DNA from 4 places in the Rhodococcus qingshengii JCM 15477 genome. Region 1 is predicted to be linked to each of the others. Evidence: riboswitches for the same ligand, from Rfam matches in the RefSeq annotation. Region 1 holds a riboswitch; each other region holds the start of a gene.
The links. A riboswitch is a leader RNA that binds a small molecule or an ion and turns the genes downstream of it on or off. The one in region 1 is predicted to bind cobalamin.

Region 1 (7,330 bases):
CGTAGATCGTGCATCGTGACCACAACTGCGAGCCCCGCCGACGCAAGTTCGGTAAGCAGTTCCATCACGATCAACTGGTGACGAAGATCGAGATGATTGGTCGGCTCGTCCAACAACAGAACCTTGGGCTCCTGAGCCAATGCGCGAGCTATCGAGACACGTTGCCGCTCACCACCCGACAGGGTCGATACGTCTCGTCCGGCAAGCTCGACCAAACCGACCTGCTCGATGCACCGGTCCACGATGGTGGTATCGCGCTCCGTACTTCGGTCCAACCAGCTGCGGTGCGGAGTTCGTCCGAGCGCGATCGATTCACGAACCGACAGTCCTGCCGAGACAGTGGGTTCTTGAACACTTGCCGAGACAGTTCGGGCGATGTCCTTACGCGAGAGCGTCGTCGAGTCGACTTGATCGATCAGAACTGCGCCACCTGTCGGCGTCAAAGCGTTGTAGCAGCAGCGCAGCGCCGTCGTCTTGCCACTGCCGTTCGGCCCGACCAAGCCCAATATTTCACCGGACTTGACTGCGAAAGTGATGCCGCGCAACACTTCGCGATTTCCGAGCCGCGCCCGGGTCTCGACGAGTTCGAGCAGGGGCGCAGTTTCGGAGTCTTTCGGGAGTGTCACTGTTCTGGTCTGTGTCACTGTTCTGGCCTGTGTCACTGTTCTGGCCTGTGTCACTGTTCTGGCCTGTGTCACTGTTCGAGCCTCCGATACTGCCGGTAGAGCATCCAGACGAAGATCGGTGCACCCACGAGGGCCGTGATCACTCCGACCGGAACTTCAGTGGATTGTGCCACCGAGCGCGCAGCGGTATCCGCGGCAACCATCGCGACGGCGCCCAGCAGGGCTGCAGCAGGGAGCAGTCGAATTGCTCTGGTGCCGACGATGAAGCCGGCCAGATGCGGGATCAGCAGACCGATGAAACCGATTCCACCGGCAACGCTGACTGCTGCGCCCGCCAGTACGGAGACCGCGAGCAAGGACAAGACACGGAACCGTCGGACGTTCATACCGAGTGCAGCAGCCCCGTCGTCACCGGTCTGCAAAACGTCCATCCATCGCGAACTGAACAGAAGGGCTGTGCCGACGACGGCCAGTGTGATCGTCGGGAAGATCAGCGTCGACCATCGTGCATCACCGAATCCGCCGGCAATCCAGTGCATCACCGACGTCACGTGCCGATCATCGGCCAATACCAGGATGCAAAAGGTGATGAGCGCCGAGAATATCTGGGCGAGCGCGACACCCACCAAAATGATCGCGGTCGGCTGCGGATACCGGCCGCCGATCAGCAGTGCGAGAAACAACGGGATCATCGCCCCGACGAATGCTGCGACCGGAATCGTGAAAACCCCGAGGAGGCCGGCGCCGAAACCCAGCACCGACACGAGCACCACCATGAATCCCGCACCCGACGAAACTCCGAGCAGATACGGGTCGGCAAGAGGATTCCGTGTGACAGCCTGAGCAACAGCGCCCGACATCGCCAACGAAGCACCCACCACCGCGGCAGTGAGTGCACGTGGCAGGCGGGAGTCGATCACGATCGACTCCCGCGCCGCGGTCCACCACGTCTCGAAAGTCCCTGGCGCCAAACGGGCTCCGACTATCGCCCAGACGTCACCGACGGGAATGCGAACCGATCCCAAGGAGACGGCCAACCCCAGGACGATCGCCAAGGCGACCGCCAAGCCGACAAGCAGGGCGCCGTACCCGTAACGCGTGCGGGTCACTTCGCCGCGTCAGCGCCTGGATGGAAGGCTGTTGCGATGGTCTGTGCCGAACGCACCAACCGTGAACTCTCGAACAGGTCAGCGAGAGGAACCACGACGAACCGGTTCTGCTGCACAGCAGGGGTGGTCGCCATCAACGGCTGGGCACGGAGGAAGTCGATCTTCTGCTCGGCTGTCTTGTCGCCGTAGTCGATGACCACGATCGCCTGGGGTGCACGCTCGGCAACAGCTTCCCACGATGCGTCGATGTAGGGCTTTGTCCCTTCGGCGAAGATGTTCGAGACGCCGGAGTATTCCGCGACCAATTGACCGACGCCGACTCCGCCGATGGTCGTCGGAACCTGGTCACCGCTGTCGTAGAAGAAGGTCGGTACCGGCGCCGCGTCTCCGACCGAAGCGCGGACGGAATCGAGACCATCGCTGATCTCCTCTGCGACCTCGCGGGCGGAATCTTCGACGCCCAGGACTCGACCGAGTTGCGTGTAGTCGTTCTCGAGCAATCCGATGTCGGGGAACCCGGTGCCACAGTATTCCGAGAAGAGGAAGGTGTTGATTCCGCGCTCGCCGAAAGCGTCTCGGGAACGGCCTTGCTTCTCGTTGAAGGCACTGGTCATTCCTCCGACCACGAAGTCCGGATCGACGTCGAGAACCTGCTCCATGCTGGGGAACGTATCGGAGAGGCTGGGAATCTTGTTGAATACATCGGCGGTCTCGGCAGTTGGCGGGTTGTCGCTGTACGCCCGCCCGACAATCCGATCACCCGCGCCGATCTCGATGAGGGCTTCGGTGACGTGTCCGTTCAAAGACACGATGCGCTGCGGCGGCGAATCGAAGGTCATCTCGCGATCGCAGTTGGTCACGGACACCGGCTGTGCGAAGGATTCCGCAGCAGACGCCGACTCTGATTCCTGACCTTTGGAACAACCTGCCGAAACCAAGGCGACCGCGATGAGAACAGCGGCGGCGCGGGACGGGGAGAACTGAAGTGACACGGGGACCTCGTAAGGGCTCTGAGCCACGAATGAGAATCCGACAGACAACTCCGCCCGCACGCTGATCCTCGGCCAGAGCTCCTGCTGGACTTCCTTTTCGTAGACCACGACGAATGGATGTCGCACACCGCGCGGCGGGTAATCGGGCTTGCCGACACTCGGTGACTACCGAGAATCGACCTACCGTTGCGGGTCAGCGCCGGATTCGGACCGGCTTCCCCCACACACGTGGCTTGCAAGTGCTTCGAGCAGTATGCATGACGTTTCCGATTCAAGACCAAACGCCCACTACAGTCGATCTGGCCAGACGCCCCCACACACCGGAGTTGATACATGACACGCTGGGCCCAAACCGTCGTCGCCCGGAAATGGTGGGTACTGAGCCTCGCGGTTCTGATAGTTCTCATCAGTGGGGTGTGGGGACTCGGAGTGTTCGGCAAGCTCAGCCAGGGCGGCTTCATCGATCCGGGCAGCGACTCCGCGAAGGTCGCCGACATCATCGAAGACAATCTCGGACCGCAGACCCCGGACATCATCGCGATCTACTCGCCCACGGACGGCAAGACTCTGGACGACATCGGGCCGGCAGTGACAGCCGCCGTCGACCAATTCAAAACCGAAGTGCCGACCGCTTCGGTGAAATCGTATTGGGGAACAGACGCCGCAGCGAAGGCCAGCCTGCTCTCGAACGACGGATCCATGGCGGCCGTTGCGATCACGTTGGCACCGGACTCGGGCGTCACGCCCGCCACTTTCGCCGATCTCTTGCCGAAGCTCGAAGTCGAAGGTGCCGAGGCACAATTCGCGGGTAACACCGTCGTCGGCGTCGCATTCAACACCAAGCTCGAGAAGGACCTGGTGGTCGCCGAAGCCATCGCCATTCCGATCACTCTGGTGCTGTTGGTCTTCATCTTCGGCGGCATCGTCGCTGCTGCCGTGCCCGTGTTCGTGGGTGTACTCAGTGTCCTGAGTGCTTTGGCGGTTCTGCGAATCCTCACGCTGATCACCGATGTGTCCTCGTTCTCGATCAACGTCGCTTCTCTTCTCGGGTTGGGACTGGCCATCGACTACGGACTGTTCGTGGTCGGTCGGTTCCGTGAAGAACTGAATTCGGGCTCGGACCCGGGAGCGGCTGCTCAGCGGACAGTTCTGACGGCGGGTCGCACCGTCATGTTCTCGGGTCTACTGCTGATCTGTGCGTTCAGCGGCATGCTCGTATTCCCCCAGGCCGTCATCCGGTCTCTGGGCTTCGGCGCGATCGCTGCGGTATTGAGCGCGGCCGTCCTGTCGCTGACCGCTGTGCCTGCGCTACTTGCCATTCTGGGGCATCGCATCAACGCCCTGACATGGCGCAAGGATGCGGCGCAACGCGGCGAGGAACGCTCGCGCAAGTTCTGGGGCCGCGTCGTCACGTGGGTGATGAAGCGTCCGGTCGCAGTCTCGGTGACGATCGTGGCCGTGCTGCTCGTGATGGCCTCGCCGCTGCTCGGCGCCCGGCTGGGAGAACTCTCGTACACCGCACTACCGGACAACGACCCCGCTCGCGTCGCAATGGACACGTTGGTCAACGACTTCCCGCAAACCGGAAACGGCGCAACGATGATCCTTCAGGCCGAGGACGGGAACACTCTCACCCCGGCCGAAGGTGCAGCGATCGCCGAGTCCGCCGGTCAAGTCGAGGGCATCGGTCAGGCGACCGTCGTCGCGAGCACCAATCAACTCGTCGCGGTTCAGGCTCTCTACAGCGAGGGCTCTACACCCCAATCACAGAGCGCCGCAGTGACAGATCTGCGTGCGATCTCCGCTCCCGACGGAACGGTGCTGCTTGTCGGCGGCGGTCAAGCCATGGTCGACGACGGCAACAACGCCGTCCTGCACTGGCTACCGGTGATGATCCTCATCATGGTCGGATCCACCCTGATCCTGTTGTTCCTCGCGTTCGGTTCGGTGGTGCTGCCGATCAAGGCGGTGCTGATGGCAGCCCTGAGTCTCGCGACCACCTTCGGTGTCCTCACCTTCGTCTTCCAGGACGGACACGGCGTCGAACTCCTCGGGGTCAGTCAAACTCCGCTGGAGGCGACGTTTGTCGTGCTCATCCTGGCGGTGGTCTTCGGATTGTCCACGGACTACGAGGTTTTCCTGATGTCACGGATGGTCGAGGCCAAGAACGCGGGAGCGACGACAGAGGAAGCGGTCAAGTTCGGAACCGAGCGCACCGGCCGCATCGTGACGGCTGCCGCCTTACTCCTGATAGTGGTGACGGGGGCCTTCGCAATGTCAGGGCTGTCAGTGATGAAGTTCCTGGGCGTCGGCATGATCGTCGCGCTGATCGTCGACGCGACCATCATCCGCATGTTGCTCGTGCCCTCGCTCGTGAAGTTGATGGGCGAAGCGAACTGGTGGGCTCCTGTGTGGCTGAAAAAGGTTCACGCGAAGGTCGGCATCGGCCACTGATCGCGACTGGATCATGTCACTGAAGAGTGCCTGGGATCCTGCGGAGAGCCGTGTTTGACTAGGGGTCGTGGATGACTTACCTGAGAGTGTTGTGGTCGGCTCAGCAGTGTTTTCGCGTGTCGACTCGGACGATTCGTTGGCGTGCTGGACATCGATCATCGATGTCCAGGGGGTCGGTGACTCCAGGCCGGTGAGTCTGGTTATCGAGCCGGCCACCGTGCCGGAGTCTGCGGTGTGTGAGCTCGCTGCGACCGTGATGGCCCGGTTCGGTGAGTTTGCCGAAGTCGCCGCCGATTACCTGCGTCAACAGCTGCGTGGGCCACAGTTCGGCCTCCGCCACTCCGAACTCGTGGAGTTGGACGCCACGGAGTCACTGTTCGGCGAACCTGAGGCGGTGATCTGGGCTGACGGAACCTGGCTGCTGCGGTTCGCTGAGTCAAGGCTCGAGATGGCCGATCCTTTCGGGATCGGTGTTCTGTTCGAAGGAACGACCCCGTATGCGGTCGAGGACTTGTCGGGCGCTGAACCGGCCTAGGGTTTGCCGGCCTGGCCACTCCATCGCCTCGACGATGGTGCGCCGGTCTACTGGCGGACGGAGCATGGCCTTCACACCCTCGGAACAACGGCCGCCCACATCTCATCCGAAATCACGTCACGCGACGCAAGGACGAGCGCGCACCCCACTGCGCCCGAAACTCTTCAGCAACAGACCTAGTGGATTTCCCTGATCGGGCAGTCGTCCTCGAGGATGACTGCCCGATCGTCTAAATCGCTCCGCAGGGCGATGTTCTCCGAAGCTGATTTCGTCAGACTTGGAGCATGACAATTTTCGAATGGATCCTTGCAATCCCCGCTCTTGCGCTTGCCGTCGCGTTCTTGTTCTCCGGAATCATCTCCGCGGGCATCGACTTCGACGCCGAGGACGGGGTCATGACGCATTGATGTTCGTTTCCCTCTAGCCGCTGATCTTACTTTGGAGTAAGTTACCGACTATGGCCACATACATCGTCACTGGCGGTACCGGATTTCTCGGACGAGCTGCACTGCCACTCCTGCTCGAGCGTGATCAAACTGCTCAGATCCATGTGCTGGTCAGAGCCGGTTCTGTCGCCAAACTCGAAGAACAGGTGTCGGCAATTCCCGGCGGCGATCGCGTGCATCCGCTCATTGGAGATCTGACCGAGCCTGGGCTGGGCATCGATTCTCCCCCACCTGCCGACCACGTCCTTCACCTCGGCGCGATCTACGACATCACCGCCGGAGACGAGCAGGCTTCGACGAATGTCGAGGGCACACGCTCCGTGGTCGAACTTGCTGCGAAACTGGGAGCCACCCTTCATCACGTGTCATCGGTCGCAGTCGCAGGCGACTATCCGGGCACGTTCAGCGAGACCGATTTCGATTGCGGCCAAGGCTTTCCGACGCCCTACCACCGAACCAAGTTCGAGGCCGAGAAGCTCGTTCGAGAACGAGAAGGCCTCACCTGGCGTGTTTATCGGCCGTCTGCCGTGGTCGGCAACTCCGTCACCGGGGAGATGGACAAGATCGACGGTCCGTACTACTTGTTTCCAGGACTGGCGCTACTCGCGAAACTACCTGCAGCACTCCCCGTCCCGATCCCCAACCTCGGCGCAACCAATATGGTGCCCGTCGATTACGTAGCCGCCGCCCTCGTCGAATTGATGCACGCGCCCGGCCACGACGGCGAAGCATTCCATCTCGTGAATCCGAAACCTCAACCGGTACGCGAAATCTATGCCGGACTCGCCAAGGCCGCCGGAGCACCCCGGCCCGCACTCAGCCTTCCGGGCGTGATCGCCAAACCCTTTGTCTCGCCCTTGCCGATGGACTCGGCAGAATCGGCACGGAAGGTCTTCCTCGATCGCATCGGCATGCCTGCAGCATTGCTCGACAACATGACGATGGCGCCGACCTTCACCTCGGAGAGAACCGTTGCCGCCCTGGCCGGATCGGGACTGGCGGTCCCCGAGTTCGGGTCGTACTCCACTGTGTTGTGGAAGTACTGGCGCGCAAACCTCGATCCCAATCGCGCACGACGTAACAGTCCCGAAGGACCACTCGTGGGTCGGATCGTTCTGATCACCGGAGGCTCTTCCGGAATCGGCAAGGCATCGGCCATTGCCGCCGC
Region 2 (7,330 bases), 980 kb from region 1:
GCCGTGCTGGCCTGGAACGTCCCGCTGTTCCTGGCGATCAACAAGCTGGCCCCCGCACTGCTCGCCGGCTGCACCGTACTGCTCAAGCCCGCACCCGAATCCCCTCTCTCCGTCCACGTGATCGCCGAGATCTTCACCGAGGCAGGTGTTCCCGAAGGCGTCATCTCCGTGCTCCCCGGCGGAGCCGAGACCGGCGAATATCTGGTCTCTCATGCGGGCATCGACAAGATCACGTTCACCGGATCCAGTGCCGTCGGCCGCAAGATCGGTGCCATCGCCGCACAGAACCTCAAGCGCTGCTCCCTCGAACTGGGTGGCAAGTCCGCCGCGATCATCCTCGAGGACGCCGACATCGCCGCCGGAATGCCGATGCTTGTCATGTCCGGCCTGATGAACACCGGTCAGGCCTGTGTCGCTCAGACCCGAATCCTCGCTCCCCGTTCGCGTTACGACGAGGTCATCGAGGGAATGAAGACCGCCGCAGGCTTCATGACCGTCGGCGATCCGTCCGATCCCGCAGCACAACTCGGCCCGCTGATCTCCGAGAAGCAGCGCGAGCGCGTCGAGGGTTACATCGCCAAGGGTAAGGAAGAAGGCGCGCGCGTCGTACTCGGTGGTGGACGCCCCGCCGGCCTGGACAAGGGCTGGTACGTCGAGCCGACCATCTTCGCCGACGTGGACAACTCGATGACCATCGCACGCGAGGAGATCTTCGGACCCGTTCTCTCGGTGATTCCGTACGACTCCGAGGACGAGGCCATCAAGATCGCCAACGATTCGGATTACGGCCTCGCCGGATCGGTGTGGACCACCGACATCGATCACGGACTCGAAGTTGCCGCGCAGATCCGCACGGGTACCTACGCGATCAACTGGTACGCCTTCGATCCCGGATCACCGTTCGGTGGTTACAAGAACTCCGGTATCGGGCGCGAGAACGGACCTGAGGGCCTCGAAGCCTTCTGCGAGACCAAGTCCGTACTCATGCCGCCCGGCTACGTGGGCTGACCCACCCGGGAGTTGGCACCCTTTGCTGACAGTTGGCACCCGTTCCGACCTGCCGGAACGGGTGCCAGCCCCATGAAATGGGTGCCAACTCCCAGCGAATCCACAGATCCACCCGGTACCGTCGAAAACGAATCAGTCATCTCACAAAGGACATTCATATGCTCACCAACGCCATCAACGCTTTCCTCGCACTCTGGGGCAGCGCCTCCGTCGGCAGCAGTGGATACCAGATCCCGCCGGGAACCCTTCCCTTCGGTTCCTGAGACAGGACAACAGAACCCGCTGAGCGCACTTCGCGCTCAGCGGGTTCTCTGTTTCGCCGACCTATATCTACCGGTCCAGAACGTGATCCACCAATTGATTCTCCTGACCTGCGACCAATGCTTCAGCGTCACCGGCGTCCACATGACCGAACCAGGTGCCACCGGGGTTCGCGATCACCAACGGGCCCAGGTTGCACGGGCTCAGACAACCGGTTCCGGTCACCTTTGCCGAAGTGCCTTTGGCCGCCGCACTCATGGCCCGGTGAAGCGGTCCTGCTCCGTACGCCATACAGCGAGGGCCCTTGCACACCAACAGATGCCTATCGTGCTGCTCGATCACGGACCAAGCCGGACTGCGATATGACGCCGGACTCGCGGTGATCGGCTTTCCCGCCGAGTCGAGTTCGTCGATCAACTGCGCGGCCACCGCACCTTCGAGCGTTTCCGATTCGTGGAGCGTCACTTCCAGTTCGGCGTCGATTCGGGTTTCGCGCCAGTTCGCAACCGCCTTGCTTGTCCACGTGAGCAGGTACCGATCCCTCGGCACCGCAACTGGAATCAACACGACCTTGTCGACGTCATCGACATGGGCTCGATCGAGTTCCTCGTGAAGGCTCGGCGAAGCGACATCGAGGTACGCAACGCAAACGTCGGCGTCGGTGCCCGCCTGAACAGCGTCGAACATCCGTCGCGCGGCCGACTCGTCGAGGCCGCTGACGGTCGGCCGCAGTACGACAATCACCCGACGCGAGCACCGGTTGTTGCTCATGCCGACGGCGCGGTTGTCCAGTCGATGCTGCTCGACGGAGCCAGCCCGAACTCTTCGATCTTCGCGCGCAACTCTTCCGCGCCGTAGATATTGGGGAATCCACTGGTGAACATGGCGAGCGGGAGTACGACGAAACGGTTCTGCTTGACGGCGTCGAGATCGCGTAGGCCTTCTCGGCTCTTGATCGCGTCGATCTTGCCCTGTACTTCGTCAGCGCTCCTCTTGTAGTCCATGATCACGATGACGTCGGGTTCTGACTTCGCGACGGTCTCCCAGCTCGCTTTGAACCAGGTGTTGTCGACGTCGGCGAACACATTGGTTCCCCCGGCGACGTCGATGATTCCGTTGGGGGCTCCGTTGCCTCCGCTGGTGTACAGATCTTCTTCACCGCTGTCGTAGATCAAAACCTTCGGCTTGTCGGCGGCATCTGGCGCGGACTCCAGACGTGCCAAACGTGAATCCAATTCGGTCAATGCCTCGGCGGCGGTGTCCTCGGTTCCGAACAGCTTTCCGTAATTGGTCACGTCCGCACGAAGGGCATCCCACGGACCCATCGTGCCGAGCGCGGAATCCGCTGCGGCACTCTGCCGACAACTATCGGAGATCACATATGAGTCGATGTTGTTGCTCTGCAGCGATTCCGGCGTCACACCGGAGGCGCCCTTGAACAAGCCACTGTAGGAGCCGACCACCAGGTCCGCCTGCTTACCCAGAATCGTCTCCATCGTGATCGTTCCGTCCAGGTGTGGGACGTCCGCAATTCCAGGGCCGAACATCGACTCCATGACCGCGTCGTTGTTCGTGTTCAACACGACGGCAGCGAGACGATCCAGACCGCCGACTCGGAGAATGGTGCCGATATTGGCCGCATTGCTTGTGGCAACAACCTTTTCGATCGGAAGTTGGAAAGTGCTTTCCGTTCCGCAGTTCTCCAGCGTGACCGAAGTCTTGTCCGCGGCTTCGTCGACGGGCGCGGTTGCCGAGCATCCGGACACGGCCAACAACGCTGTCGCGGCTACAACCGCACCGAACGACGCGCGGGTCTTGACGTGTATCAAAGTGCACTCTCCGAAAATGTGTGTTGTGGTTGAGAATTTCGTGATTCGAATACGAGGTGTGAACGGCCTGTCGCGGGGTTCACGAGTTCGAAAGTCTCGACGCCGAAAACAGTTGCCACCACCGAGGTGGTGAGTACGTCGGATGGATGTCCGAACGCCCTGGCCACTCCATCCGCGAGCACGAGCACCCGATCGCACACTGCCGCAGCCAAATCGAGGTCGTGCAGTGCCATGATCACCGTCCGGTCCAACGACCGGACCAGATCGAGCAGTTCGAGTTGATGCCGGATGTCGAGATGATTGGTCGGCTCGTCGAGGATGAGCACACCGGCGTCCTGCGCGAGACCTCGGGCGAGAAACACCCGCCGACGCTCACCGCCGGAAAGCGTGTCCATCGAAGAGAACCGGTGCTCGATCATTCCGACCTCGCCCAGAGCACGATCGACGACGGCATTCTCGTGCTTTCCACCGACGCTCCAGGGCTTTGCATGTGGTGTGCGGCCCAGACTCACGTACTCGTGAACCAACAAATCGGCGGGACTCTGCTCTTCCTGCGCCACAAAGGAAATGGCTTTGGCCCGCGACCGCGCGGGCATCGCGTGCACGGAGTCGCCGCCGACACGAATGTCACCGCCGGCGATCGGCCCGAGACCGGCGAGAGCACGCAAGAACGTCGACTTGCCCGATCCGTTCGGACCAACCACGCCGACTACTGCACCGGCGTCGGCCGCGATGTCGACGCCTTTGACGATGGTTCGACGGTCGATGCGGACAACTACTCCGGACGCGGTCAGCGCCAGGGCTCGGGCGCTCACGAACTGCCACCGAATCGGTAGCGCCGACGGCCGAGAAGCAGGAGAAACAGCGGGGCCCCGATCACCCCGGTCACCACGCTCAGCGGGATCTCGGTCGGCCGCAACGAGGTCCGCGCCACGACGTCGACCCACACCAGGAAGGACGCGCCGATCAGTGCTGCCGCCGGTAACACCACTCGATGTCTGGCTCCGACAAGCATGCGTGTGACGTGCGGTATGACCAGGCCTACGAAGGCAATCGCGCCGGACACCGCAACCATCGTGCCGACCAACGCTGCCAGCACGCCGAACAGCACGTTTCGCAGGGTTCGGATGGGAATACCGAGCGAAGCCGCGACGTCCGGTCCGGCCGCCAGCGCGTCCAGCCAACCGTGCAGCGCGAACACCGCTGCCGTCAGCAGGAACACAACGATGACCGGCGCCCACAACTTGTCCCAGGATGCCCCGGCCAAACTTCCCAGGAGCCAGAACAATACGGACTGCGCGGCCTGGGAATCATTGGTACGCAGCACCAGAAAACTCGCGATCGCCGACAGGGCGGATGCGGTAACGGTGCCGGTCAGAACCAATCGCAGTGGAGTGATACCGCCTTGCAGCGTCGCGATGGTGAAGACGAGAATCGCAGCTCCCAACGCCCCGATCATCGCGCCGAAACTGAGCGCCCACACTCCCGCGCCGGCGAACAGTCCGGTGGTGATGACGGCGGTGGCACCGACACTCGCGCCGGACGACACTCCCAGCAGGTGGGGATCGGCGAGAGCGTTACGGACGAGGGTTTGCACCACCGCGCCGGCGACGGCAAGACCAGCGCCGACGGCCAGACCGAGCAGTACCCGAGGTGCTCTGATCCCCCACACGATCGCAAGTTCGGAACGCGTGACGGGTGGGCCTCCGAAGCGCGAGTGCACCACGTCCACCACAGTGGACACGGGGAGCATCTCGGATCCGAACGCCAACGCGCACACAGCAGAGAGCACGGTGACGATCACCAGAGCGGGCAGCACGATACCCGGACCGAGTCGTCCTCGCGGTGCACCAGCCTTCGGCGCAGGCAGGTGGGTAGGTGGAGACAGAGCTCCGCCAACAGCATTCATGGTGTGACCGATCCATCCTCGTGGCATGACACAACGTCAACGAGGGTGGTATCTGGCTACGGTCGACGCAGGGACGACCTCACAGTGGCGGGACCGCGCCGGAATTGCACCGACTTCCCATTACCTCGATGATGACGTCAGAACCATAACGGACCGCGGTCACCATTCTCGACACCGGATCAAGGTTGCGACCCGATCATCGATCTCGCGTGCCGTACGACGGCTTCCGTTCGCACTCGAAGTTCTTCGGGTGAATCCGATTCCAGCACAACCCGATGCACCTGACTGTCCACGGCAGTCACGGTCAGCCGCGACGTCAACAACGCATCCTCCGCACTGAAACCGTGGCTCTGGAGTCGCTCCGAAAAGCCTAGTACCAGTTGACGATTCATTTCTTCGACCTGCTCGATGAGCTCACGCGTACGCGGAACCTGATCGTAGAGCAGGTGAAAGAACTCTCGCGGCTTACTGTTCACTTCGACCGCGCACTCCACCAACATCCGGACGGCCTCCTCCGGGGTGAGCTCACGCTCGACGATGTCGGCAAGGCAGAGCGCAAAACTCTCCCGCGCAGCACTCACGTGACGGTTCGCCAACTCCGAGAGGATCTCGTACTTGTCGCCGAAATACTGGTAGAGCGAGCCCACCGACACCCCTGCTTCGTCAGCGATCCGGTTGGTGGTCGCTGCCATGGCTTCCGAAGCGAAAACGCGAGTAGCTGCCTCCAGGATCGCGTCGTAGGTAGCCCTCGAGCGCTGCTGGGAGGGCCTTTTCCGCCGAGTCGACACGGTCCTCCGATGCGAGTTGTCAGCCGCGACGCCGATACCGAGAATTGTGTAGGTGACCAGCGCCAATTACTCGAAGTTTATGCCCGACCGGTACACCGACCACATGCCGGCGCCGACCCCGACGTGGTGGGAGTGGAACGGCAACACCGTCCACGTCGCACGGGCCGTGGTTCCAGACGCGCCGGTTCGTGTTCTCGGCATCCACGGCGCCGGCGGCTACTCGGGCGCGTTGTGGCCGTTCGCCGGGATCGGCGTGAAACTCGGAGCCGAAGTCCTCTTCCCTGACCTTCCGCTGTACGGCGACACCGTCGTAGCCGATCCCGCCGGCGTCCGGTACGAGCAGTGGGTCGATCTCCTCTGCGATCTCGTCCGGGCCGAGAAGGCAGCCGACGATCGGCCGCTGGTGTTGTTGGGAGCCAGCATCGGCGGTCTGCTGGCCTACGAGGTAGCCGCGCGGACCGGTCTGGCCGACGCCGTCGTCGCTACCTGCCTGCTCGATCCCTCGGATCCATCGGCCAGAGCTGCCGCGGCGCGGTTCGGCCCGATGGGTGTCTACGGCGCTCCCCTGATGCGGCGCACCGAACGACTGGTGGGCCGTATCCGCGTGCCCATCCGTTGGGTCGCCGACGTGGCGAACATGAGCAGCAATCGGGAGCTCGCAACGCTGTGCGCAACCGATCCGCGCGGTGGCGGTGTTCGGGTGCCACTCGGATTCCTCAGCAGCTACTTCTCGTTCGACCACACCGCACCCGAAGCATTTCGGACGACGCCCGTTCTGCTCACCCACCCGGCCGACGACCGATGGACGCCACCCGAACTGAGCCTGCAGTTCCTCCGCCGCATCAACGCACCCACCGAATTCGTGATGCTGGACGGGTGCGGGCACTTTCCCGTCGAAGAGCCGGGCCTGACGCAGTTCCACGACGCCGTCGCCACACTGCTGCACTCCGTCGCCGAGCGTCACCGCACGAAACCGTCGTCACCCGCCTAGCCTGAGAATCGTGAGCACCGAAACGGAAGCATCGGCCGACGAGAGCACCACGACAGTCGTACTGGCGTTTGCGGCGAACGCGCTGATCGCCGGTGCCAAGACGGCGGCCGCCATCGTCACCGGATCTGCATCGATGGTCGCAGAGGCCACCCACTCCTGGGCCGATACCGGCAACGAAGTGCTGCTGCTGATCGCGAACCGCCGCTCGAAAAGGGTTCCCGACCGAGACCAGCCACTCGGCTACGGCCGGGAGGCCTACATCTGGTCGATGTTCGCCGCCCTCGGACTGTTTGCACTCGGCGCGGGTGTCTCGATCACCCATGGCATCCAGGAACTGTTCCATTCCGAACCGGCGTCCGACTTCGGTGTCGCCTACGCCGTCCTCGGCGTCTCGTTCATCCTCGAAGGCATCTCGTTCCGGCAGGCGTACAAACAACTCCGAAACGAAGCGTCCGCCGTGAACCGCGACGTCATGACCCAGGCACTCAACACATCCGACCCGACGACTCGGGCCGTGTTCGCCGAAGATGCTGCGGCACTTATC
Region 3 (7,330 bases), 2.9 Mb from region 1:
CAACTTCGCGGCTTCGACGAGGTTACGCAGTGACGCCTCGACCTCGACGGAACCGCGGGTCTTCAAACCGCAGTCCGGGTTGACCCACAACCGCTCGACAGGAACAGCTTTGAGTGCCTCACGCAGGGATTCGGCAATCTCGTCGACGCTCGGCACCCGCGGCGAGTGGATGTCGTAGACACCCGGGCCGACGCCGAGGTCGAACCCGACCGAACTGAGATCGTCGAGGACCTCCATGTGTGAGCGCGCCGCCTCGATGGACGTGACGTCCGCGTCGAGGCCGGCGATGGCGCCGATCACCGCTCCGAACTCGGAGTAGCACAGGTGCGTGTGGATCGCGGTGGAATCCGCGACGCCCGAGGTAGCCAACCGGAAGGCGCCGACCGACCAGTCCAGGTAGGCGCGCTGATCCTCGGCACGCAGTGGGAGTAGTTCTCGTAGAGCCGGTTCGTCGACCTGGATGATTCCGATTCCGGCGGCCTGCAGGTCGACGGTCTCGTCTCGAATGGCCAGTGCGACTTGATTTGCCGAGTCGGCGAGGGGTTGGTCGTCGCGGACGAACGACCAGGCCAGAATGGTGACGGGTCCGGTGAGCATGCCCTTGACCGGCTTGTCGGTCAGGGACTGCGCGTACGTGATCCAGTCGACGGTCATCTGTTTCGGGCGGGAGACGTCGCCGTACAGAATCGGCGGACGCACGCAGCGGGTGCCGTACGACTGGACCCAACCGTTGGCGGTGGCGAAGAATCCGTCCAACTGCTCCGCGAAGTACTGGACCATGTCGTTGCGTTCCGGCTCACCGTGAACAAGAACGTCCAGGTCCAGCTTTTCCTGGAGCGCAACAACTTCGGCAACTTCGGCGCGCATACGGTTGACGTACTCGGCTTCGTCGATCTCGCCCGTGCGCAGTGCTGCGCGAGCGATGCGGATCTTCGAGGTTTGCGGGTACGAACCGATAGTCGTCGTGGGCAGCGGCGGCAGAGAAAGCAGTTCGTCCTGGGCAGCGCGACGTTCGGCGGCGGGCGCGCGACCGGTCGCCGAGTTCAGCACGGCGGCCAGGCGTCCCCGAACACTCGCATCATTGAGTCTGCGATCGTCCTTGCGGGTCGACGCGGCCGCTCGTGCCAGAGCGAACTCGTCCTCCACCGACTCTCGGCCCTGTGTGAGAGCGGTTGCGAGAGTTACTACTTCCTTGACCTTCTCGGTGCCGAACGCGAGCCACGAGCGCAGGGCCTTGTCGACATCGGCCTCTGCGTCGAGAGTGTACGGAACATGCAGCAGGGAGCACGATGTGGAGACGGCAAGAGTATCCACGCTGCCCAACAGAGCACCCAACGTGCTCAGTGCCGAATCCAGATCCGACCGCCAGATGTTTCGTCCGTCGACCACACCGGCGACGACCAGTTTGCGGGCGAGTTCGGGGACGGAGCCGATCGAATCCTGACCGGCCACCAGGTCGACGGCAAATCCTTCGACGTCGGTGGACGCAAGCGCGGGCAGCGCCTCACGCAGCGAACCGAAGTACGACGCCAACAGGATCGACGGCCGCTCGGACAGCGCTGAAAGCTGTTCGTACGCAGCGCGTGCCGCTTCGATTTCCTCGTCGGTGCGATCGCCCACGAGGGCCGGTTCGTCGAGCTGAACCCAGCTCGCACCGGCCTTCGCGAGCCGGCCGAGTAGATCCGCGTAGAGGGGGAGTAGTTCTTCGAGTCGCGAGAGCAGCGGCTCGTCAGTGCCGACAGCCTTCGAGAGCAGCAGGAAGGTGACCGGTCCGATGACGACCGGGCGGGCTGCAATGCCGTCGGAAAGTGCTTCTGCCAGTTCGGACAAGACCTTGGACGGGTCGAGTGCGAACGTGGTGGACGGCGAGATCTCCGGCACCAGGTAGTGGTAGTTGGTGTCGAACCACTTCGTCATTTCGAGCGGCGCGATGGTGTCCGTCCCACGGGCAGCGGCAAAGTAGCGGTCCAACGGATCGGCGACCGACGCGACGCGGTCGGGCAGCGCGCCGAGAAGAACTGCGGTGTCGAGCATCTGGTCGTAGAAGGAGAAGGTATTGACCGGGACGGAGTCGAGGCCCAGGTCACGGAGGTCGGCCAAGCCCTGCCGACGGAGGTCACGGGCGACAGCCTGCAGGGCGTCGGCGTCGATGCGCCCTGCCCAGTAGCTTTCGGTTGCCCGCTTGAGTTCTCGATGAGGACCGATGCGCGGTGAGCCCAGCACGGTCGAAGTGAATGTTGTTGTCACGGAGTTTCTCCAGATTGCCAATGCACTGATGGCCACTGCCGGCAGACGGGTATACCTCACGAGACCCCGAGTTTCAGCGGGCAGCACTGCCCGCACCGCACGCGAGGTCCGATGGAGATCTACACGCCCATTCCACGAGGCGGTGGACCGTCGGGCACGGCGTGCCCGACACAGTCGGCAGGTCTTCGGACTCGCGGGCACTCGATCGAGTTGGATCGAACCTACTGGCCGTCGCTTCCCAGGCGGATGCCCAGTGCACATGAACGGCGGTCGTTCCTGCTTACCGCTGCGGGACAGTCCCGGATTTTCACCGGGTTCCCTCTCACCCCGACAGCTTGCGCTGACGGAGCTTCGACGCCGGGACCGGTCTTCGGGGCTCCTCATGACCGTGCCGGGCGAACCAGCTGCATCGACCAGCATAAGGCCAACCCTCCCTGAGCAGTCAAGGAGAGTCGGCGAAGGGCGCTATGCGCGTGACATGTAGGAATTCGAGTCCGGTGGTACACGCGGAAGATTTTCGGAGGAACGTAGATTCTCCGCCATTTCGACAAGCAGATCCTGTGAAGACGGTGAGAGGTCGACGACACGGGAGGTGAGGTTCCGCAGGCGCACGTTGTGCAGCTGTTCGAGGAGGGAGAGGTCTGCCTCGCCACCTGAGATCGCGGGCGGAGTGTGATCGGACGGGGCGTAGAAGTAGTCCGGATGGACGTTGAAGAAGTGGGCGAGGGCGGCAACCACTTCGGGTGACGGATTGGTTCGGACGCCGGTGCGCAGTTGCGACAGGTACGGCGTGGAGATACGGCAGCCGAACTCGGTCATGCCGCGAACGACCATCGCGTTGGTGACGTGAAAGTCGGCAGTCTCGAACAGCGAGTTCAAGCGATCGTTGAACTGGTTCGACATGAGACGTCCCTTCCCCCGCTACGCACAGGCTCCGTCGATTCAATTAACTGCATCATAGCCAGGTATCGAACGATTAGCTGTTTCGGATTCTCGCGAAGCGGTCGTTTGCAGGGAAAATCCCTAGGGTAGAAGGTCCCTACTTTGAGTGATCTGGACAAATCGCCATCACGAATCGAACGGCGAACTATTTGCCGGGGAAGGCTATTCCAGACGCGCGGATCAGAGCCAGCCGTTCGACTCGGCGATTCTGACGGCTTCCGCGCGCGTCGACGCACCCGTCTTACCCATCGCGGATGACAGATGATTTCGAACTGTCCCGGCAGACAGGAAGAGCGCCCCTGCGATGGCTGCCACGGGTGCGCCGTCGTGAGCGGCGCGCAGTACTTGGGTCTCACGCTCCGTCAGGGGCGACTCGCCGCTGACGAGGCTGTCGGCCGCAAGGGTGGGATCGACGACGCGCAGTCCGGCGTGGACACGCCTGACCGCGTCGGCAAGCTGCCTGGCGGGGGTGTCCTTGACGACGAACCCGCCGGCCCCGGCGTGCAGGGCTTTACGAAGAAATCCGGGACGGCCGAACGTGGTGACGATCAGAACCCGGGTGTCGGGTGCTGCCTCGCGAAGGGCCGCCGTCGCGGCGATTCCGTCCATGCCGGGCATCTCGACGTCCAGAAGCGCGACGTCCGGGCGGTGTTCGAGAACGGCGGACACCACCTCGTCGCCGCGACCGACCTCGGCTACCACGGACAGGTCGGATTCCAGATCGAGCAGCGCGGCCAAAGCTCCTCGCACGAGCGCCTGATCGTCCGCCAAGAGCAGCCGTATGGTTGCTCGATCGCCCTGGCTGTTCACTCTGTCTCCTGTTCGACTACTTGAAGTGCAAACCCCTGCGGCTGGGGATGAGTGATGATCACTCGTGCGCCCGACGCTCCGGCGCGCTCGCGCAATCCGATCAGACCGTTTCCGGAAGACGTCGACTCGGCCCCTCGTCCGTCGTCGACGACCGACGCACTATTTTCGTCGACCGTGATCCGGCAGTGGGTCGCACCGCTGTGTCGAACGACGTTGGTGACGCCCTCACGGATCGTCCATGCAAAGAGTTCCCGAAGACGCGTGGGAACCATGTCGGTACTGCTCGGCACCTCGTCTTCGATACCAGCCGCACGCAATGCCTCTCGCGCTCGGGCTATCTCGACGGGAAGAGAAATCCCACGAAATCCTTCGACGGCCGAGCGCACGTCCGCCAGCGCGTCTCGAGAGAGCCTTTCGAGGTCGTCGAGTTCGCTGCGTGCACGTTCGATATCGACATCGAGTAGGCGATTGGCCAGTTCGGCTTTGATCGTGATGACGGTCAGCGAGTGCCCGAGGATGTCGTGCAGATCCCGCGCCATCCTCGTTCGCTCCTCCATGATTGCCCGCTGCTCCTGCTCTTCGCGTTCGTGGAGTATGGCGAAGTTGCGGCTGATCAGGGACATGATTCCCCAGGTCGCGAACGCGGCCGCGCAGACTCCGAGTGAGAGTCCGGAGTAGTTCCCCCATCGGGACGAGAGGCTGACTATCTCCACGGAGGCCGCGAACACCAAGGCGAGAATGCCGCCGGCGACGGTCGGCAACAGCGTCACCGCTGTCACCGCGAGGTACGGTGCTGCTGCCAAACCCGTCGGACCGACGCTCACGATCATCACAGCGGCCAACGCGGTCAAGGCGGACAGAGCCAGTGCAGCTTCGCGAATCGTCGGCCGAGTCATCGTCATTCGACGCCGCTGCTGCGTTGTGGCGAAGGTGTAGAGGTAGAGGGCACTGAAGGCGATCGTCGCGAGAATCCCTGTCCAGCCGCGCAGTTCGTCGCGTAGATTCCACCCCTCGATCAGCGGCCCGCCGAGAAATACCATCCAGACCGCCGCGAAGAGAACGCCGAAACGATTCCGCCGCGGGAGCGCGACGGAATCTTCTCGGTCAGTCGTTTGCGACAACTACACACGCTCCGTATCTCGTTGGAACCGCCAGATCGCTCCGCCGGCGAAGATGGCGAACCACACCAGGATATTGACGATCCAGGTCCAGTGAATGCTATTGCCCGTCAACGGTGCGTGGGCGAGGGCGTTGATGCCGAACATCGGGGTGAACTGTGCGATGGTCGCCCATACGGAACCGTCGGTGAGTGGTACGAAGAGTCCGCCGCCGAATGCGAGCAGAGCCAGTCCCGGTCCGAGCAACTGCATGACGTTCTCACTGGGGAGTAGGTACCCCATGAACAGGCCGAAGGCCGCGAAGATCGACGATCCCAGCCAGGCGATCAATGCCGTTGTGAACCAGAGTGATCCGTCCATCTGCGCCGAGGTGAACGCGCCGACGACGTAGACCACGAGAATCGAGACGAGACCGAGCAGCATCGCCATGATCAGTTTGACGGCGATGTAGGCGACCGGGGTCAGGGGAGTCAGCCGAAGTTGTCGGCTCCACCCGGACGCTCGTTCGATCGAGACCATCGCGCCGCCGCTGGTGGTGGCCAGCATCGCGCCGTACAGGGCCATGCTGATCATGATGTACGCGGCGACATTGCCGTGCCCGATCCCGTGGTCGTCGTCGCCTTGACCGAGACCGAAGACGAGGAAGAAGACAACCGGCATGACGAGCGTGAAGATCATCGTGCGCCGGTTGCGAGTCAGGCGACGAAATTCCAGTCGCAGTAGCGTCGTGTTGAATCCGCCGAGAGGTACGACGGTTCGCTCGGCTCCGTAGGTACTCGCTTCGGTTGCAGTGGTCATCACTTCTGTCCTTCGGAGTTGTTCGACGTGAGTGCGATGAATGCGTCTTCGAGGCCACGCGAGACGATTTCGAGATCGCGAGCCTGCGTATTGGTCAACAGGAACCGTGCAACGGCATCGGTGTCGCCCGAGTGCACGAGCAGCGACTCACCGCGCACCTCGACGGCGTCGGAGTTCGGTATGGCTCGCAGGAGTTCGTCGGTGATGCCTGGAACAGTCGCGCGCAGGGTGCGCCCGGACGCCATCGCCTTGACCTCGGCGGTGGTCCCGTCTGCGACCACGGTGCCTTGCCTGACCAGGATGATGCGGTCGGCGTAGACATCGGCCTCTTCGAGGTAGTGCGTCGCAAAAAGCACAGTGCGACCGTGATCTGCGTCGGCGCGGATGGCGGACCAAAAGTCCCGACGCCCTTCGACGTCCATGCCGGTGGTGGGCTCGTCGAGAATGAGCAATTGCGGGTTCGACAGCAACGCCATCGCAAATCGCAATCGCTGTTGTTGTCCGCCTGAGCATTTGCTGACCAGGCGATCGGAGATGTCGAGGATTCCGGCTCTCCCCAGCACTTCGTCGACCGGACGGGATTGGGAGTACAGGCTGGCGGTCAGCTGCACAGTCTCGGCAACCGTCAGCTCTTTCAGTAGTCCGCCGGTCTGCATGACTGCCGAGACGAGTCCGCGGGCAATCGCCGATCGAGGTGACATTCCGAAGACGCTCACCTCGCCTGACGTCGGCCGGGACAGGCCGAGGATCATGTCGATGGTTGTCGTCTTGCCTGCGCCGTTCGGGCCGAGGAACGCGACGATCTCGCCGGGGCGGATGCTCAGGTCGATACCTTTGACGGCGTCGACGGTTCCGAAACTCTTGCGAAGTCCGGTCAACCGGACGGCATCGTGTGCCGATCCTTCAGTGCGTGTATGCAGTGCCTGTGGTGAATGCCGTGCCTGTGTTGAGGTCATACATAGAATCTGCTCGCTTCGAGGTCGTGATCCCTCGTCTGTCCGTCATTCTTCTGCCATGACATTTGTCATCGGGTCGGCCGGTATCTGTTTCGGTGCAACCTGACCGAGGCGCGCGAGGACCAACCCCGCGATGATTGCTGCGCCACCTACAGCTTGGAGTGCGGTGACGGATTCCCCGACCAGGATCCACGCGGCGACGACCGCGCACAGCACTTCGGTCAGCGCTACCAGAGACCCGATTGTCGGCCCCAGCAGCGTGATCGCGGCGATGCCGGTGAGATAGGCAATGACAGTGCTGACCAGGACCAGGACCACCACCGGCAGCCACACGTTCACCGAATGGTCTGCCACGACGGCGTTCGAGGCCGAGAACTGGAGGGGGAGGACGCCTACGAGTCCGAGCGCGCCGATGACCACTGCACTGACCGTGAGCCCCGATGCCGCGAGAACAACTGG
Region 4 (7,330 bases), 1.4 Mb from region 1:
GCTCGCAGCCACGATCGGTAACTTCGCCGTCGGAACCGGCTTGTACTTCGTGGCACTTCCGGTCGTGAAGGCGCTGGTGGGAAGCGATGCCGTTGCCGAGTTGGGCGGTGTGATCCATCAATTCCCGGCGCAGCTCGGGGTGTGCTGGGCTTTCTGGATGATCTTCTGGGCCAACGCCTTCGGTAACAAGCCCACGGGCTTTGCGGACGGGGTCAACCTGGCGATCCGCGCGCTGCTCACGTTTGCGCTCGCGGTGGTCACATTCTTGTTCTATTACCGCTTTGCGGCAGAGTACATTCTTCACGAGCCGGCAGTTGTCGACGGATTGCACGGCAATGCACTGGGTTTCGTGGATTGGGCCGTGTTGTGGACGCTGTTCTACGTCGTGGGATTTCAGTCGCTGGGACTCGGCAGATTCAAGCCTGCTGAGGGGTGAGTCGGTTGCCCGCACCTCGGTGCGGGTAACCGGTATCGGACGCCGGCACCGCGTCCACTGATTGCAACAGACTGCAACGCTTGTGACCGGGGCCACTTATGGGATGTGCTGTGTGTCACATTCACAAACAAGGAGAAGTGATGACGCAAACCATCGATTCCGCAGTCACCCCCGAGGTGAAGTTGACGGCGGTGACACCTCAGGAGCGCGTCGACGCCTGGCTGGCGGATTTCGAGTCGGCCCTCGCGGCTCGTGACATCGAGCGTGTGGCAGGCAAATTCGCACTCGACAGCTTCTGGCGAGACCTGGTGTCGTTCACCTGGAACATCAAGACCGTCGAAGGTCGCGAGCAGATCGCCGACATGCTCTCCGCGCGACTCGACGACACCGATCCTTCGGGATTCCGGACGACCGAGACGCCCGACGAGGCCGACGGCGTCACGTCAGCCTGGATCGAGTTCGAGACTGCAACCGGGCGTGCGCACGGGCACCTTCGTTTGAAGGGAGATGAAGGTTGGACCCTGCTGACGTCGCTGCAGGAGTTGAAGGGGTACGAAGAAGGTAAGGGCACTCGTCGTCCGCGCGGCGCCAAGCATGGGGCAGACCCGAACCGCATCACGTGGGCCGAGCAGAAGGAGATCGAAGACCGCGAACTCGGTTACACCACACAGCCTTACGTCGTGATCGTCGGCGGCGGCCAGGGCGGCATCGCGCTCGGCGCCCGGATGCGTCAGCTCGGAGTACCGGCCATCGTGATCGACAGCCATGAGCGACCCGGCGATCAGTGGCGCGGACGCTACAAGTCCCTGTGCCTGCACGATCCGGTTTGGTACGACCACCTGCCATACATGCCGTTCCCCGACAACTGGCCGGTGTTCGCGCCCAAGGACAAGATCGGCGACTGGCTCGAGATGTACACCAAGGTCATGGAGGTTCCGTACTGGAGTTCCACGACCTGCACCTCGGCGTCGTTCGACGAGAAGACCCAGGAATGGACCGTCGAGGTCAACCGCAACGGCGAGAAGCTGACGTTGCGTCCCAAGCAGTTGGTGATGGCGACGGGTATGTCCGGCAAGGCCAACGTTCCGACGTTCCCCGGGCAGGACAAGTTCCTCGGCGATCAGCACCACTCGAGCAAGCACCCCGGCCCGGATCAGTACGTGGGCAAGAAGGTCGTCGTGATCGGGGCCAACAACTCCTCGCACGACATCTGCGGTGCACTGTGGGAGAACGGCATCGACGTCACGATGGTGCAGCGCAGCTCGACGCACATCGTGAAGTCGGATTCGCTGATGGATTTGGGCTTGGGCGATCTGTACTCGGAGCGAGCACTGGCCGCCGGCATGACGACACACAAGGCGGACCTCACGTTCGGTTCGCTGCCGTACCGGATCATGCACGAGTTCCAGATCCCGGTGTACGACGCAATCCGTGAGCGCGACAAGGATTTCTACGATCGCCTCGAGAAGGCGGGCTTCGAGCACGACTGGGGCGACGACGGTTCGGGCCTGTTCATGAAGTACCTACGCCGTGGCTCGGGCTACTACATCGATGTCGGCGCTGCCGAACTGGTTGCCAATGGAGACATCAAGCTCGCGCACGGCAACATTCGTGAGCTGACCGAGAACAGCGTGATCCTCGAAGACGGTACGGAATTGCCTGCCGACGTGGTGGTCTACGCGACCGGCTACGGCTCGATGAATGGCTGGGTGGCGGATCTGATCGGTCAGGACACCGCCGACAAGGTCGGCAAGGTGTGGGGCCTGGGCTCGAATACCACCAAGGATCCGGGACCGTGGGAAGGCGAGCAGCGCAACATGTGGAAGCCGACGCAGCAGGAAGCGCTGTGGTTCCACGGAGGCAATCTGCACCAGTCGCGCCACTACTCGCTGTACTTGGCGTTGCAATTGAAGGCGCGTTACGAGGGCATCCCGACACCGGTGTACGGACTGCAGGAAGTGCATCATCTGAGCTGAAACAGAACTGCTGTGCGCCTTTATTAACCGCGGGAGGTTAATAAAGGCGCACAGCAGGTTCAGCGAAGGGCGTACTTCTTTGCTACTTCGGTGTCCTTGGTCGCGCGCTCGGTGAGGAAGGCGAATGCCAACCCGAGCACGAGCCAGAGCGTCGCCTGCGTAGCGAGCGAGGAAAGTCGGAACTCCCACAGCAGAGTTGCCGGGAAGTCCTCGCCCACCTCGTTGATGCCGGGAAGCGAGACGTAACCGATCGCGACGATCACCAGGAACGCAGCCACCGGAGCAGCGATGCGCACGCTGAGGAACTCGTGCCCGGAAACTGCCTTTGCCGCCGCTGCTGCCGCGGTGACGGACAGCAGCCCGAGAATCACGGCGGCCAGCCACAGCAGTGTGCGCTGGTTGATGGTGTCGGGATCTCCGACGGCCGGCGGATTGGCCGGGTACTTGAAAAAGGGGACGGCCTCGATAGCCAGCCAACCACCGACGGCGATGGCGATCGCCAACAACGGCCCGGACATTCCGGTGAGTCGTCGAGCGTAATTGGCAACGACCGAGAAGATCGCCCCGAGTGCCAGTCCGGCAAGCGCTGTGGCCAGGAACAGCCCGGCGCGCTGCCCGTCGCGGCTCACCAGTGGTTCTTCTTCGTCACCGTGCGAATGCCCAGCGGCTTCGCCGGAAACCTCACCGGTGGCGCTGTTGGCTTCTTCGATCGCAATGGCAGCGTTGACGTGCGGTTCACCCAGCACGAATGCAACTCCGCCGGCAAGGATGCCTGCGATCAGACCAGCCAACAAACCACGAATGAGAAGCTTCGTGAAATTGTCGGCTAGTGGCACGGCAGGCCCATCAAGTGTCGACCGTCGTGCATCAATTCATGCATGTACATGCCGGTGCGAGAGATAGCGCCCTGGTCGAATCCGACCAGGTAGAGAGCCAGCATCGCGAACAGAACTACTGCAGCGGCGAGGAAAGCAAGACGAGTCGAATCGATCGACGTATCGGGAGAATAGGCGAGAGCCATCGAAGCCTCCTGGGATTTTCGCGTCCCCTAGGTCCATGCGATGGCCGAAGTGTCTGGCTGTCGAAATTGTCGTGCCGAAAAAGGCACTTCACCTCGAATTACAGTGGCGCGACCGCTCCGGGCTTTCACCGGATTCCTGTCGGACCATCGCGTTTACATGCGAACTTTTGCACTACAGCCCGCACCGTGTCAACGCGTGAAGCCGAGATGACCGTCGATTGTGCCCGCCAAGGCAGGCACAATCGCTCGAGATCAGCTCTTTGCGGCGACGTCCAGGACAACTTCGAATTCGAGCAACGACGCACCCGAAGCGACGGGCTTCGCGCGCTCGCCGGAATGGGCTTCACGGGCGGGGCCGTCACGCCAATCGGCGAACGCCTGCTCGGACTCCCATTGGGTCACCACGAAGTAGCGGCTCTCACCGGCGGTGGGGCGGAGGAGTTGGAATCCGAGAAAGCCCGGGGAGTTCTCGACTGCGTGAGCGCGTGCTGCGAAGCGCTTCTCCAGTTCGGGGCCGGCGCCCTCGGGGACCTCGATTGCATTGATCTTCACGACTGCCATGCAAGCGACATTACCCGCGCACCTTCACCGCGTACCGTGACACTCGTGTTGCATGACGAAGGTGGAACGGGACAACCGATTCTGTTGTTGCACGGCCTCATGGGCAGCTCCCGAACGTGGCTACGCCAGGTGCCGTGGATCCGCGAGTTCGGCCACGTCTACACCTTCGACGCTGCCGGTCACGGCAGGCCGGCGCCAGCGGCACTGACTACCGAGGCATTCGTCGAGGACCTGACATCGGCGGTTGCGTCCATCGAGGAGCCGATGATCGTGATCGGTCATTCGATGGGGGCTCTGCATGCGTGGTGCTTCGCCGCCGCGCATCCCGAAAAGGTTTGTGCGCTGGTCCTCGAAGACATGGCCCCGGACTTTCGTGGACGCACCGCTGCGGACTGGGCGCAGATGATCTCGGCGTGGCCGCAGCCGTTTGCTTCCGAGGAGGCGATGAAGGAATTCTTCGGCCCCGTCGCCGGCCAGTACTTTCTCGATTCTTTCGACCGCCGCGACGACGGGTGGTACCTGCACGGCGACGTGTCGACCTTCCGCGACATCTCGGAGGAGTGGGGCACGAGGCATTTCTGGGATCAGTGGAAGGCGATCGAGGTGCCGACCTTGCTGATCGAGGGAGAGTTCACCATCACCCCTGAGGGACAGATGCGAGAGATGGCCGAGAGGCCGGGAACTCGGTACGTACGTATTGCCGATGCAGGCCACCTGGTCCACGACGATCAACCGCAGCGCTATCGCGAAGTGGTGACGGAATTCCTTCAGACCGTGAGCTGACTTCGGATCGACGCGCCCACCTGCTCCAGCTCGACGGCTCGCCTGGCGAGGAGTCCAGCAGCGAACTTCGCCTTGTCGCCGCGATGGCGGGGGACGACGTGCAGGTGCGAGTGGAACACGGTTTGGCCCGCGGCACGCCCGTCGTTGACGAGAAAGTTGACTCCGTCAGCGGCGATGTCGCAGCGGCGTAGAGCTCCGGCGATGAGCGTGCCGACGCGGAACATCTCTGCGCCTTCGTGACTTTCGAGAGCATCGAGGTTCTCTGCATGACGCTTGGGGACCACCAGGGTGTGTCCGCGACTCACCGGCCGTGCATCGAGGAATGCGAGAGTTGTCTCGCTCTCGTGAACGAGAATCGCCGGCTCGGTCAGCGCGACGATCTTGCAGAAGACGCAGGAATCGGTGCTCATGCCTACAGAATGTAGTCCGAAATCAGATCCGACCCCGACTACAGCAAGCGCAGTTGGCGTGCCCTCGTGATCGCTTCGTTTCGATTGTGTACGTCGAGCTTCTTGTAGAGAGTGCGCAGTTGAGTCTTGACGGTGTTGACGGACACGTACAGTTTGTCGGCCATCGCAGCCGACCCCATGCCGAGCGCCAGGAGTGAGAGGACTTTCTGTTCGCGTTCGGTCAGCTCCACGATATGTACGAATTCCGGAAAAGATTCCGCAGGAGCCCTTTTCGAGAATTCGGCCAGTGCACGCGATTTCGTTTCGGCCATCGATTCGAGTTTCTCGACGTCCGACGATGCGATGGTCGCGAACGAACGTAGAAGTCCGGTCTGATCCGCGATGCTGCACGCTCTGGACCACTCCTGAGAGGCGAGGCGTGGCTCACCCAGCTCGGAGTGGGCAACCGCTTGCACCAGAAGCGATTCCATCTGTGCCCGCGGATAGGATACGCCAGACCAGTCGAACTGGTGACACAGCGCCACCGCGGCCTCGTTCTGGCCGATCCGCTGACGTAAACGCGCCACCGACGTGAGCGTCCACGGGTTGGCTGCAGGATCGATGATCTCCTTGGCCAGTGCTACGGCATTGTTCCCCTGTCCGAGAGCGAGCAAGAGATCGATCTCTGCGGATTGCAACAGAGGAAGCGCGAAAGATGTAGCCGTGTACTGCTTGGAATGTGCTTCGATCGCATTGTGGAGCAACAGTAGTGCCGCAGTGTGGTCGCCGGAGGTCAAGGCGAATTGGCAATGCGCATAGACGACGAATGCCCACAGTTCCTCGGTGTCGGACGGAAGACCGAGTTCGGTCAATGCGAGACGTGCGTCGTCGAAGTCGAGTGTGTCGAGAGCAGTGAGCGCCCGTGCTGTCAGGCCGGCGATCTTGACCACAGGTTCGAGCCAACCGCCGGGGTCCGGATGCTTCTGTTCGAGTTCGGACCAGTGTGTGGCCTGCCGCGGCTCACCAGCCAGCGCCCAATTCAGGGCGGCACTTCCCGCAGAGTTACGAGCGATGAAGTCGACTCCATGAGACAGGGCGCCGTGGTACGCCATTCGAGCCTTGATCGTGGATTCTGTGAACCTGCCGCTCAATTGAAAATTGATCGCCCATTGAAGTCGCATGAGAGGGAGCTGTGCGCTGACCGCTTCCGGGTTGTTCTCCAGCGCACTGCGACTGAGATGAGACAGGCGCCTGGTGGTTTCTGCTGCGAGCCCGTACTCGCCTGCCATCCTGAGCATGATCGATTGAACGCAGGCAATGCTCAAGGCGTCCTTCGCGCCGGCTTCAGCGCCGAGAGCCCACAGTTCTGCCGGCGATTCGGGTAGCAAGTCGACTACCGTCGAGCGCTCGCTAGGATGCATCGTGAACAGTGCGCGCCCTGCCTCCACGGCAGAGTGTTTGTCCGCTGCTTCCGCCGGAATCCGTTGGAGAGCAGAGCGAACCGAGTCCAGATTGTGGACGATCATCGTCACCCAGTGTTGCTCGACGATGTCTACTGCCAGGGTCCAGTTCTGTGCCTCGACCGCGTAGTCCAGCGCCGACGCGTGATGACCGTGGTCGAGTCGGTTGTGTGCGAGGAACGAAAGACGTTGCGCCGGATCGACTCCAGCGCGCTTTTGGTGCGCGAGTATCGATCGACGAATGGCGGGAGGCAGCTCCCAGGTTTCTTCGGCTTCGGTCTCGACCCGTGACAACAACCCGGCTGTCTCCAGTATCGCCAGGCGCACGCGAATCTGATGAACGGTCTCGCCATCCTCAGGGTGTTGGGACTCGAACAGCATGGCGGCGATGTCGACGGTGATCGATCGCGCAAAGGCCGTCGCGAGCAGGAACTCGAGTTGTTCCACATGATCAGCGGTCATGAGAACGGATTTGTTCACGTAGTCGTCGATCGCCTGCGCGATGTTCTTCCTGATCATCTGCTCGCGGTTGCGGCTACCCGATGTCTGGACGGCGGGAACGGCGACACGAACCAGCGCTGGCAGCCCACCTGTCAGGGATGTGATTTGTTCGGCATCACCGTCAGTCGTGTGTACGTCAGCTTGTGCGAGCAAATGGGCGGTATCGGCTCTCGTGAACAACAGCTCACTCGCGCTTATCACCT

Region 2: linked by a shared signal. The riboswitch ahead of M0639_RS05290 (FecCD family ABC transporter permease) and the one ahead of M0639_RS09795 (ABC transporter substrate-binding protein) in region 1 are both predicted to bind cobalamin.
Region 3: linked by a shared signal. The riboswitch ahead of metE (5-methyltetrahydropteroyltriglutamate--homocysteine S-methyltransferase) and the one ahead of M0639_RS09795 (ABC transporter substrate-binding protein) in region 1 are both predicted to bind cobalamin.
Region 4: linked by a shared signal. The riboswitch ahead of M0639_RS03530 (CbtB domain-containing protein) and the one ahead of M0639_RS09795 (ABC transporter substrate-binding protein) in region 1 are both predicted to bind cobalamin.

The regions. Positions count from the first base shown of each region.
Region 1 is NZ_CP096563.1:2,139,446-2,146,775, reverse strand. Features, by position in the region: gene M0639_RS09805 (ABC transporter ATP-binding protein) at 1-626, opposite strand, end outside; gene M0639_RS09800 (FecCD family ABC transporter permease) at 695-1,735, opposite strand; gene M0639_RS09795 (ABC transporter substrate-binding protein) at 1,732-2,727, opposite strand; cobalamin riboswitch at 2,844-2,989, opposite strand; gene M0639_RS09790 (MMPL family transporter) at 3,061-5,181, shown strand; gene M0639_RS09785 (hypothetical protein) at 5,249-5,716, shown strand; gene M0639_RS34940 (hypothetical protein) at 6,001-6,123, shown strand; gene M0639_RS09780 (SDR family oxidoreductase) at 6,174-7,330, shown strand, end outside.
Region 2 is NZ_CP096563.1:1,162,341-1,169,670, reverse strand. Features, by position in the region: gene M0639_RS05310 (aldehyde dehydrogenase) at 1-1,008, shown strand, start outside; gene M0639_RS05305 ((2Fe-2S) ferredoxin domain-containing protein) at 1,339-2,040, opposite strand; gene M0639_RS05300 (ABC transporter substrate-binding protein) at 2,037-3,098, opposite strand; gene M0639_RS05295 (ABC transporter ATP-binding protein) at 3,095-3,913, opposite strand; gene M0639_RS05290 (FecCD family ABC transporter permease) at 3,910-4,917, opposite strand; cobalamin riboswitch at 5,035-5,170, opposite strand; gene M0639_RS05285 (TetR/AcrR family transcriptional regulator) at 5,187-5,861, opposite strand; gene M0639_RS05280 (alpha/beta hydrolase) at 5,848-6,786, shown strand; gene M0639_RS05275 (cation diffusion facilitator family transporter) at 6,797-7,330, shown strand, end outside.
Region 3 is NZ_CP096563.1:5,030,872-5,038,201, reverse strand. Features, by position in the region: gene metE (5-methyltetrahydropteroyltriglutamate--homocysteine S-methyltransferase) at 1-2,247, opposite strand, end outside; cobalamin riboswitch at 2,407-2,631, opposite strand; gene M0639_RS23000 (helix-turn-helix domain-containing protein) at 2,713-3,150, opposite strand; gene M0639_RS22995 (response regulator transcription factor) at 3,370-3,999, opposite strand; gene M0639_RS22990 (sensor histidine kinase) at 3,996-5,120, opposite strand; gene M0639_RS22985 (ABC transporter permease) at 5,121-5,915, opposite strand; gene M0639_RS22980 (ABC transporter ATP-binding protein) at 5,915-6,871, opposite strand; gene M0639_RS22975 (EamA family transporter) at 6,917-7,330, opposite strand, start outside.
Region 4 is NZ_CP096563.1:774,226-781,555, forward strand. Features, by position in the region: gene M0639_RS03515 (hypothetical protein) at 1-436, shown strand, start outside; gene M0639_RS03520 (flavin-containing monooxygenase) at 577-2,412, shown strand; gene M0639_RS03525 (CbtA family protein) at 2,472-3,248, opposite strand; gene M0639_RS03530 (CbtB domain-containing protein) at 3,239-3,433, opposite strand; cobalamin riboswitch at 3,459-3,597, opposite strand; gene mhuD (mycobilin-forming heme oxygenase MhuD) at 3,686-3,994, opposite strand; gene M0639_RS03540 (alpha/beta fold hydrolase) at 4,040-4,777, shown strand; gene M0639_RS03545 (HIT family protein) at 4,762-5,187, opposite strand; gene M0639_RS03550 (helix-turn-helix transcriptional regulator) at 5,226-7,330, opposite strand, start outside.